Regions from separate parts of the Streptomyces sp. NBC_00075 genome, predicted to be linked through region 1. Evidence: riboswitches for the same ligand, from Rfam matches in the RefSeq annotation. Region 1 holds a riboswitch; each other region holds the start of a gene.
The links. A riboswitch is a leader RNA that binds a small molecule or an ion and turns the genes downstream of it on or off. The one in region 1 is predicted to bind cobalamin.
Positions count from the first base shown of each region.

Region 2: it holds a riboswitch for cobalamin, as region 1 does, so the genes downstream of both, metE (5-methyltetrahydropteroyltriglutamate--homocysteine S-methyltransferase) here and OG787_RS02760 (ABC transporter substrate-binding protein) in region 1, are expected to answer to the same signal.
Region 3: it holds a riboswitch for cobalamin, as region 1 does, so the genes downstream of both, OG787_RS38550 (cobalamin biosynthesis protein) here and OG787_RS02760 (ABC transporter substrate-binding protein) in region 1, are expected to answer to the same signal.

Region 1 covers NZ_CP108243.1:608,332-611,600, reverse strand. The annotation lists gene OG787_RS02765 (methylmalonyl-CoA mutase family protein) at 1-1,549, opposite strand, end outside; cobalamin riboswitch at 1,638-1,820, shown strand; gene OG787_RS02760 (ABC transporter substrate-binding protein) at 1,859-2,890, shown strand; gene OG787_RS02755 (FecCD family ABC transporter permease) at 2,887-3,269, shown strand, end outside.
Region 2 covers NZ_CP108243.1:11,248,432-11,251,700, forward strand. The annotation lists gene metE (5-methyltetrahydropteroyltriglutamate--homocysteine S-methyltransferase) at 1-1,920, opposite strand, end outside; cobalamin riboswitch at 2,073-2,296, opposite strand; gene OG787_RS49510 (hypothetical protein) at 2,450-2,713, shown strand; gene OG787_RS49515 (heavy metal translocating P-type ATPase) at 2,713-3,269, shown strand, end outside.
Region 3 covers NZ_CP108243.1:8,791,290-8,794,558, forward strand. The annotation lists gene OG787_RS38545 (cobyric acid synthase) at 1-656, opposite strand, end outside; gene OG787_RS38550 (cobalamin biosynthesis protein) at 653-1,600, opposite strand; cobalamin riboswitch at 1,700-1,842, opposite strand; gene OG787_RS38555 (hypothetical protein) at 1,933-2,154, opposite strand; gene OG787_RS38560 (anion permease) at 2,198-3,269, opposite strand, start outside.

The DNA of each region.
Region 1 (3,269 bases):
AGAGGTTCGAGACGAAGGTCGTCCGCGCGGTGTGGGCGGCGGCGGGGCCGATGGTCGCGAGGTAGACGCGCGGCCGGGTTCCGGTGGCGGCGAGGTGGGCGTCCGAGCGGGCACGCAGCGCCTCGTACGCCTCGTCGCGACGGACCCGGGGGAGTCCGCCGGACGGTCGCTCGGGCGCGGGCTCGCGATCCGGGAGGCGCTCGGCGAGGTTCGGGAACTCGCTGACTCCGGTGATCGGTTCGCGCCGTTTGGCCAGCTTGGCGGAGCGGGTCGCCCAGGTGGTGGCCAGCGCCTCGCCGAGGCGCCCGGAGCGCAGGGCGGCGGCCTGGCCGCCCAGCCCCTCGATCCACTGGAAGAACTCCCAGCCCGCGTGGGCGAGTTCGTCGGTGAGCCGCTCCACGTACCAGGAGCCGCCCGCCGGGTCGATCACCCGGGCCAGATGCGACTCCTCGACCAGGATCGTCGAGGTGTTGCGGGCGATCCGGCGCGCGAACGCGTCCGGCAGGCCCAGCGCGTGGTCGAAGGGGAGCACGGTGACCGAGTCGGCGCCGCCGACCCCGGCGGCCAGCGTGGCGACCGTCGTACGCAGCATGTTCACCCACGGGTCGCGGCGCGACATCATCACCGGCGAGGTCACGGCGTGCTGCACCTGGGCCCCGGCCGCCGGCGCCCCGGACACCTCGGCCACCCGCGCCCACAGCCGCCGGGCCGCGCGCAGCTTGGCGATCGTCAGGAACTGGTCGGCGGTGGCCGCGTACCGGAACTCCAGCTGTGCACAGGCCTGTTCGACGGTCAGACCGGCCTCGGTCAGCTCCCGCAGGTAGGCCACCCCGGTCGCCAGGGACGCGCCCAGCTCCTGCGCGGCCGAGCCGCCGGCCTCGTGGTACGGCAGCGCGTCCACGGTCAGCGCGCGCAGTCCCGGGTACTGCTCGGCGCACAGCCGCGCCAGCTCGACGACCGGCGCGAACGCCAACTCCTCGCCCGTACGGGCCTCGTGGCCCAGCGGGTCGCCGCCGAGACTGCCGCGCGCCGCCTCCTTGGCGACGCCCCGCTCCTCGTACAGCCGCAGCAACTCCCGTGCGGCGGGCTCCACTTCCTGTCCGGCGTCGAGGACGACGGGGGCCAGGTCGAGGTAGACGCCGTCGAGCGCACGGGCGAGCGACGACACCGGGATCGCGTCCGGGCCGACGGTCAGCCAGAGCGAGGTGACGCCGTTCTCCAGGTCCGCGAGGACCGCGTCGCCGACGAGGGTCGCGTGCCGCTGCCTTACGTCCCAGCCGCCGACGGTGTTCCCCTCGGGCCGCCCGCCGCGTACGAAGGGGGCGAAGCCGGGGAAGCCGGGCTCGGGGGACTCGTCGCGCGCCGTGTAGAGGGGGTGGGTGGTGAGCCCGTCCTCCAGCGTGGTGGACAGCGCGTCTTCGGCTGCCGCGCCCGAGACCTCCTTGCCCGACTTGCGCAGGACGCCCTCCACCAGGCGCTGCCACTGCTCATGGGTCGTGGAAGGGAACTCGGCGGCCAGCGAGAGCCCGTCGTTGGGCAGGACTGTCATGCCCGGATGCTAGGGCAGAGAGGTCCGGCCGCAGCAGAGCGCCAGGCTGTGACCTTGACCTCGGCCGAAATGTGACCTCGGCCTCACGTGGTAATTTCCTGAGGCCAGTCAAGGGAATCCGGTGTGAATCCGGAGCTGACGCGCAGCGGTGAGGGTGACGGGCGGGGCAACACGAGCCACTGGACGACGGTCGAATCCGACCAGGATCCGGGAAGGCGCTCCGTCCGGGTGACCCCGAGTCCGAAGACCTGCTGGCCCGACCGTCCGAACGGGTCCCGCGCCTGGACCCTCGACGCCAGAGGATGTTCTGTGCCCGTCACCCGCACAATTCACCGTTCCGCGCTGCTCCTGACCGGAACGGTTCTCCTGACGGCCTGCGGCGGCTCGTCCACCGAGACCCCCGCATCGCCCGCCGACCCGACCGCTCTCACCCTCGACAACTGTGGGCAGCGCGTCGAGATCACCTCCGCGCCGAAGCGGGCCGTCTCCCTCAACCAGGGCACCACCGAGATCATGCTCTCCCTGGGCCTCGCCGACCGGATGGCAGGCACCGCCACCTGGACCGACCCGGTGCTGAAGGGCCTGGAGAAGGCCAACGCCACCGTGCCCCGGCTCGCCGACAACGCCCCGTCCTTCGAGAAGGTCCTGGACACCGAACCCGACTTCGTCGCCGCCTCCTTCGCCTCCACCCTGGCCAAGGGCGGAGTCGCCCCGCGCGAGAAGTTCACCGAACTCGGCGTGCCCGCCTATCTCTCGCCCGCCGACTGTGAAGGCAAGGACAACAGCGGCGGCGGCGACGGAACCCGCACGAAGCCGCTGACCATGGAATCGGTCTACGGCGAGATACGCGACCTCGCGAAGATCTTCGGCGTCGAAGCGCGCGGCGACGAACTCGTCGAGTCCCTGAAGGCGCGCGTCACGAAGGCCACCGCCGGGATCGACGCCTCCGACAGCTCCGTCCTGTACTGGTTCGCCAACCAGGAGTCCCCGTACATGGCGGGCTGCTGCGGAGCCCCCGGCATCATCACCGACGCGCTGGGCGCGAAGAACGTCTTCGACGACACCACCGAGGAGTGGCCGCAGATCAACTGGGAGACCGTCGCGGACCGCGACCCCGACGTCCTGGTGATCGGCGACCTCACCCGCAAGTCACAGACCGCCGAGACCGCCGCGAAGAAGATCGCCTTCCTGGAGTCCAACGCGGCGACCAAGAACATGACGGCGGTCAGGAACAAGCGGTACGTGCTGCTCAGCGGGCAGGCCATGAACCCGACGATCCGCACCGTCGAGGGCGTGGAGAAGGTCGCCGCCGCGCTGCGCGAGTACCGGCTCGCCGGATGACCGGGACCGTGCCGGTCACCGTGCTGTGGACGGTGACCGGTCTCGCGGTGCTCGCCGCGTCCGTCGCCGTGGCCATCACCATCGGCCCGGCGGACATCGGCGTCGGCGACGTCTGGTCGGCGGTGGCGGCCCATCTCGGCGGCGAGGAATCGCAGTTGAGCCCGATCCGGGACGGCATCGTCTGGAACCTGCGGCTGCCGCGCACCCTGCTGGCCGCCGTCTGCGGGGCCGGACTCGCGGTGTGCGGGGCGGTCATGCAGTCCCTGCTGCGCAACCCCCTCGCCGACCCCTTCGTCCTCGGCGTCTCCTCCGGGGCCTCCACCGGCGCCGTCGTGGTCGTCGTCCTCGGCGTGGGCGGCGGTGCGCTGTCGGTGTCGGG
Region 2 (3,269 bases), about 11 Mb from region 1:
GAACGCCTCCGTGGCCCAGGCCAGGTAGGCGGGACGGTCGGCGGCCCGCAGTGGCAGCGTCTCGCGCAGTGCGGGTTCGTCCACCTGGATGACCGAAGTCCCGGCCGCCTCAAGGCCGTTGACCTCGTCGCGCAGGGCGAGGGCGACCTGGCGGGCGGTGTCGCCGAGAGGCTGGTCGTCGCGGACGAAGGACCAGGCCAGCATGGTGACCGGCCCGGTGAGCATGCCCTTGACCGGGCGTGAGGTGAGGGACTGGGCGTACGTCGTCCAGCGCACCGTCATGGGTTCGGGGCGGGAGATGTCGCCGGCCAGGATCGGCGGGCGGACATAGCGGGTGCCGTACGACTGCACCCAGCCGTGCTGCGTCGCGAGGTACCCCGTCAGCTGCTCGGCGAAGTACTGGACCATGTCGTTGCGCTCGGGCTCGCCGTGGACGAGGACGTCGATGCCGGTCTTCTCCTGGAAGACGATCACCTCGCCGATCTCCGTCCTGATGCGATCCTCGTACGCCGCCTGGTCGATCCGGCCCGTCCTCAAGTCGGCGCGGGCGGTGCGGAGTTCGGCGGTCTGCGGGAAGGAGCCGATGGTGGTGGTCGGCAGCAACGGCAGGCGCAGGTGGGCGCGTTGGGCCCTGGCACGCTCGCCGTAGGGCTGTGAGCGGCGGGCGTCGGCGTCCGTGACGGCGGCCGTGCGGGCTCGTACGGCGGGGTCGCGGGTGATGGGTGATGCGGCTCGGGTGGCCAAGTCGGCGCGGTTGGCGGTCAGTTGGGCGGTGATGGCGCCGGTGCCCTGGGCGAGCCCCGTGGCGAGGGTGACGATCTCGGTCGTCTTCTCGCGGGCGAAGGCGAGCCAGCGCAGGATCTGCGGCTCGATGTCGCGTTCGGCGGCAGTGTCGAGGGGGACGTGGAGCAGGGAGCAGGACGCCGACACATCGACCCGGTCGGCCAGGCCGAGGAGGGTGCCCAGCGTCGACAGCGACTTCTCCAGATCGTTGACCCAGATGTTGCGGCCGTTGACGACGCCTGCGACCAGGCGCTTGCCGGGCAGGCCGCCCACCGCCGCGAGCGCGTCCAGGTTGGCGGCGGCCGACTCGGTGAAGTCCAGCGCCAGCCCCTCGACCGGCGCCTTCGCCAGCACCGGCAGCGCGTCGCCGAGCCGGTCGAAGTAGGACGCGACCAGCAGCTTCGGCCGGTCGGTGAGCCCGCCGAGGGCACGGTAGGCGCGGGCGGCGGCGTTCAGCTCGGCCGGAGTGCGGTCCTGGACCAGGGCCGGCTCATCGAGCTGCACCCACTCGGCGCCCGCCGCCCGCAGATCGGCGAGAACCTCGGCGTACACCGGCAGCAGCCGGTCCAGCAGGGTGAGCGGGTCGAAGCCGGCGGGCACGCCCGGGGCGGGCTTGGCGAGCAGCAGATAGGTGACCGGGCCGACCAGCACCGGGCGGGTGCTCAACCCGAGGGCGAGAGCCTCCTTGAGTTCACTGACCTGCTTGGCCGAGTCGGTCGTGAAGACGGTGTCCGGTCCCAACTCCGGGACGAGATAGTGGTAGTTGGTGTCGAACCACTTGGTCATCTCCAGCGGCGCCACGTCCTGCGTACCCCGCGCCATCGCGAAGTAGCCGTCCAGCGCGTCGGCCTCGACGGCCGCGCGGTGGCGTTCCGGGATCGCGCCGACCATCACGGTCGTGTCGAGGACGTGGTCGTAGTACGAGAAGTCGCCGGTCGGGACCTCGTCGATGCCGGCGTCGGCGAGCCGGCGCCAGTTGGCGGCACGCAGTTCGGCCGCGGTGGTGCGGAGGGCGTCGGCGCCGGAACGGCCCTTCCAGTAGCCCTCGATGGCCTTCTTCAGTTCCCGGTTCGGGCCCTGACGGGGGTAGCCGTACACGGTGGACCGTGCTGCCGCGGCTGCGGACTTCGCTGTCACGGAAATCTCCTTCGCGAGATATCTCCCCGGGATCCCGGGACGGGACGAGGAGCGCGAAGGGAACGACACACCGGGCGGACGCGCGACGGCCGTCCGACCGGATATGTACGCCGACCCGCCCACGAGGTCACCGGGATGTCCGCGCACGAGTGCTTCGTACGCGGGCAACGGGCAGGTCTTCGGACTCGCGAGCACGCCCTCCGACCGGAGGACACCTACTGGCCGTCGCTTCCCAGACCCTGTTCACCGGATCCAGTGCGTATGACGGCGGTCGTTCTCGCTCACCGCTGCGGGGCAGTCCCGGATTCCCACCGGGTTCCCTCTTGCGACGCATCCCGCCTGGCGGACGGGGCGAACCAGCTGCACGGACCAGCCTAAGGGGCAGCACCAGGGCGCGGTGGATCACGCCCGGCATATGTGACGTGCGCCATACGGCTGCCCCGGAACCCGGCCCACATCCGGTCCGACTACTCAACCGGTACGGCGCGATCCGAGCGACGCCGTACGACGTGACTTGGAGACGCGGTTGATGGACGAGTCCCGGCAATCCTCCTTACCCGGCGCGGGTGCGGTCCTGCGGAGAGCGGCGCCCCCGCCCGCACTCTGCGGCTTCCTCCTGCTGCTGGCCCTGGTCTTCACGGTGTCCTACGCCGCCGGGACCGCCTCCGGCCCCGTCGCGCCCGGGATGCACAGCACGGGTACCGGCACGGGCACTGGCACGGGCGGCGGGACCGGCGAGACGGACGACATGGGCGACATGGGCGACATGGACATGAGCGGAGGAGGCAACTGATGGGCGCCGAACCCACGACCGTCCTGGTGACCACCGATCTGACCGTCGGCGGCATGACCTGCGCGGCCTGCGTCACCCGCGTCGAGAAGAAGCTCGGCAAGCTGGACGGCGTCACGGCCACCGTCAATCTGGCCACCGGGCGGGCCCGGGTGAGCCACCCGGCGGACGTCGGCCCCGACGAACTGGTCGCGACCGTGGAGAAGGCCGGCTACACGGCCGCCCTCCCCGAACCGCCCAGGAAACGGGAGGCCACGGACGACGGCGGGCCCGAGGAGACGACGCACGAACGGGACCGGCTCGTCGTGACGGCCCTGCTCGCGGTGCCCGTGCTGGTCCTGTCGATGGTGCCCGCGCTCCAGTTCGGCAACTGGCAGTGGCTGTGCTTCGTACTGGCCGCGCCCGTCGCCGTGTGGGGCGCCTGGCCTTTCCACGAGCGGGCGGTACGGGGGCTGCGGCACTCCGCCGCGACCATGGACACCCTGGTCTCGCTGGGCGTCGTGGCGTCCTTCGCCTGGTCGGCGTACGCACTCTTCCTCGGCGGTGCCGGCACCCCCGG
Region 3 (3,269 bases), 8.2 Mb from region 1:
AGCAGCATGTCGAGCCCTGGTTCGAGCAGGGAGACATCCCCGCGGAACTTGTTGACGAGGAACCCGGCGACGAGCGCCTGATCCTCGGGGGACAGCAGGGCGACCGTCCCGAAGAAGGAGGCGAAGACACCGCCACGGTCGATGTCGCCGACGACAAGCACAGGGAGCCGGGCATTGCGCGCGATCCCCATGTTGACGATGTCGGTCCGCCGCAGATTGATCTCGGCCGGACTCCCGGCCCCCTCACAGATCACCGCGTCATACGTGCCCCGCAGTTCGGCGAGGCACTCCAGCACGGTCCCGAGAAGCTGCTGCTGCCGCCCTCCGTGATACCCGCGCGCACTCATCTCACCCACGGGCTTCCCCATGAGCACGACCTGACTGCTCTGATCGCTCCCGGGCTTCAGCAGGACGGGATTCATGAGGGCGGTGGGCTCGACGCGGCAAGCCTGCGCCTGCATGGCCTGAGCCCGCCCGATCTCGGCACCTTCACGCGTGACAAAGGAGTTGAGGGACATGTTCTGAGCCTTGAAGGGCGCGACTTTCACCCCCTGCCGCACGAGCCACCGACAGATCCCGGCGGTGACGACACTCTTCCCGGCATCGGAGGTGGTCCCGGCGACAAGCAGCCCGCCACCGACAGTTCCGCCACTCATGACGTACGCCCCTTCGCTACGAGCCGTGCGGCGGCGACACTGACCCCGAGGGCCAGCCAGGTGACCCGCCGGGACAGCCGTACGGCCCGTTCGACGTCCTGGACACCGACGGCACGCCCGTACTCTCCGTTGAGCACGGGCCGGTGCTCGACCCGCCCCCCGTACGACAACGTCCCCCCGAGCCGCACACCGAGGGCCCCCGCGAAGGAGGCCTCGACAGGCCCGGCGTTGGGACTGGGATGGCGGCGGGCATCGGCACGCCAGGCCCGGACGGCCCCGCGCGGATCACCACCGGCGACAGCGGCGAGTACGGCGGTCAGCCGCGCCCCCGGCCACCCGGCGAGGTCGTCGAGCCGGGCGGATGCCCACCCGTACCGCCGATACCGAACGGACTTGTGCCCCACCATGGCGTCAAGGGTGTTGACGGCCCGGAACCCGACCAGCCCCGGCACGCCACCCAGGGCGCCCCAGACCAGCGCGCCCACAACGGCGTCGGAGGTGTTCTCGGCAACGGACTCGACGACGGCCCGGGCGATCCCGTCGGAGTCGAGGGCCTGCGGATCACGCCCGCAGAGATGGGGGAGCCGCTCCCGGGCCCCGTCGACATCCCCGGCCTCCAGCGACCGCCCGATGGCCCGGGCCTCCCGCCCGAGGGAGGTCCCCCCGACGACGGCCCAGGTGGCGGCGCCGGTGAGCACGACGGAAGCGGCACGGGACGGACGTACGACGGAACGGGCCACCGCGGCGAGCGAGACGGCACCGCCCACACACACGGCGGTGTGCAGCGCGCCCCACCCCCGGTGGTCCCGCCACAACACCCGCTCGACGGCACCGGCGGCCCGCCCGAACGCGGCGACCGGATGCCCTCGGCGCGGATCGCCGAGAACCAGATCACCGAGGAGTCCGAGGGCGGCGCCGTACGCGAAGACGCGATCGGCACGCATCGGCTCAGCCGGCCGTGGGGTCGGGAAACGACCTCGTGCTGTACCTCGAACGGCAGGCGAGCATGGCGATATGTCCTCACTCAGGGTGTCCACGCCCTGGTTCGACGAGACCGACGGCGAGAGTTCCTGGCTCCCGGGGTTACCTACCCCGGTGACAGTGGCGGGACCGCGCCGGATTCACACCGGCTTCCTCTTCTGCCGCCGTACATGGCTCCGGCAGTCCACCACGGGCCCGGAACACCCGTCAACTTGCCGTTGACCTGGAAAGGAGGACTGTGCTGAGCCCCACACCGCCGACGCGACGGCGGTGCGGGAACACGCTTTTTCGGCCCTCAGGCCACGATCAGATAGATCCCGTATGCCACAACTGCCGCGCAGGCGGCAAAACATGCGTAAGCCCCTGTGACGGCGAGCCCGGCCGACTCCCCCTGTGTCGCCGCCCGTTCGCGCATCGAGAGCCCGACGATGCCCAGGGTGAACACACCCACCATGGCCACGGTGATGACGAGGCTGACGCCGAAGACGGAACCGAGGGCGGCCCAGTCGATCTTCATGTTGCTTCCTTCTGCTTCCTTCTTGCTCGGACCGGGGCTGGGCTCAGAGGGCCGTTGCCGACGGCTTCGCCGTGGCCTCGGCCGGGCTGGGGATGGTGGCCGTGAGGTCGTCGGTCACGGTGCCCGCCGGGGGAGGGGTCACGGCGGCGATGGCCGTGGTCACGACGCCCGCGGGCTCCTCGCTCTCGGCATCGTTGACGTTCGTGTGGTCGATCACCTCGCGGCGCGACACGACCCAGATCGCCGCGCTCGAAGCGACCAGGAAGACGGCCACCAGTGCCGTACCCCAGTCCCCGAAGCCGGTCACCCACTCCGCCACCGCACCGACCAGCGCCGCCGCGGGCAGGGTCAGGCCCCAGGCCACGAACATGCGGGTCGCCGTCGACCAGCGGACCACGCCGCCCTTGCGGCCGAGGCCCGCGCCCATCACCGAGCCCGACACCGAGTGGGTGGTGGAGAGGGAGAAGCCGAGGTGGGAGGAGGCCAGGATGACCGTCGCCGCGCTGGTCTGGGCGGCGAAGCCCTGCTGGGGCTGGAGGTCGGTCAGGCCCTTGCCCATCGTGCGGATGATGCGCCAGCCGCCGAGGTACGTGCCGAGCGCGATGGCCAGGCCCGCGGAGAGGATGACCCACACCGGCGGGTCCGAGTCGGGGGCGACGGCGCCACCGGCGACCAGGGCGAGGGTGATGATGCCCATCGTCTTCTGCGCGTCGTTCGTGCCGTGGGCCAGCGACACCAGGCCCGCGGAGGCGATCTGGCCGGCCCGGAAGCCCTTCTCCGCCGCCTTGCCCTCGGCGTGGCCGACGCTGAGCCGGTACGACAGCCGGGTCGCCAGCATGGCCGCGATGCCCGCCACGATGGGGGCGGCGATCGCCGGGATCAGCACCTTCGTCACCAGGACGTCGCCGTGGACCGCGCCCGCGCCCGCCGAGGCGATGGTCGCGCCGATCAGGCCGCCCATCAGGGCGTGCGAGGAGCTGGAGGGCAGGCCCACCAGCCAGGTCAGCAGGTTCCAGAGGATCGCGCCGACCAGCGCGGCGAAGATCACCTCGGGACGGATGCCGCTCTCGTCGACGAGGCCCTTGGAAATCGTGTTGGCGACCTCCACGGAGAGG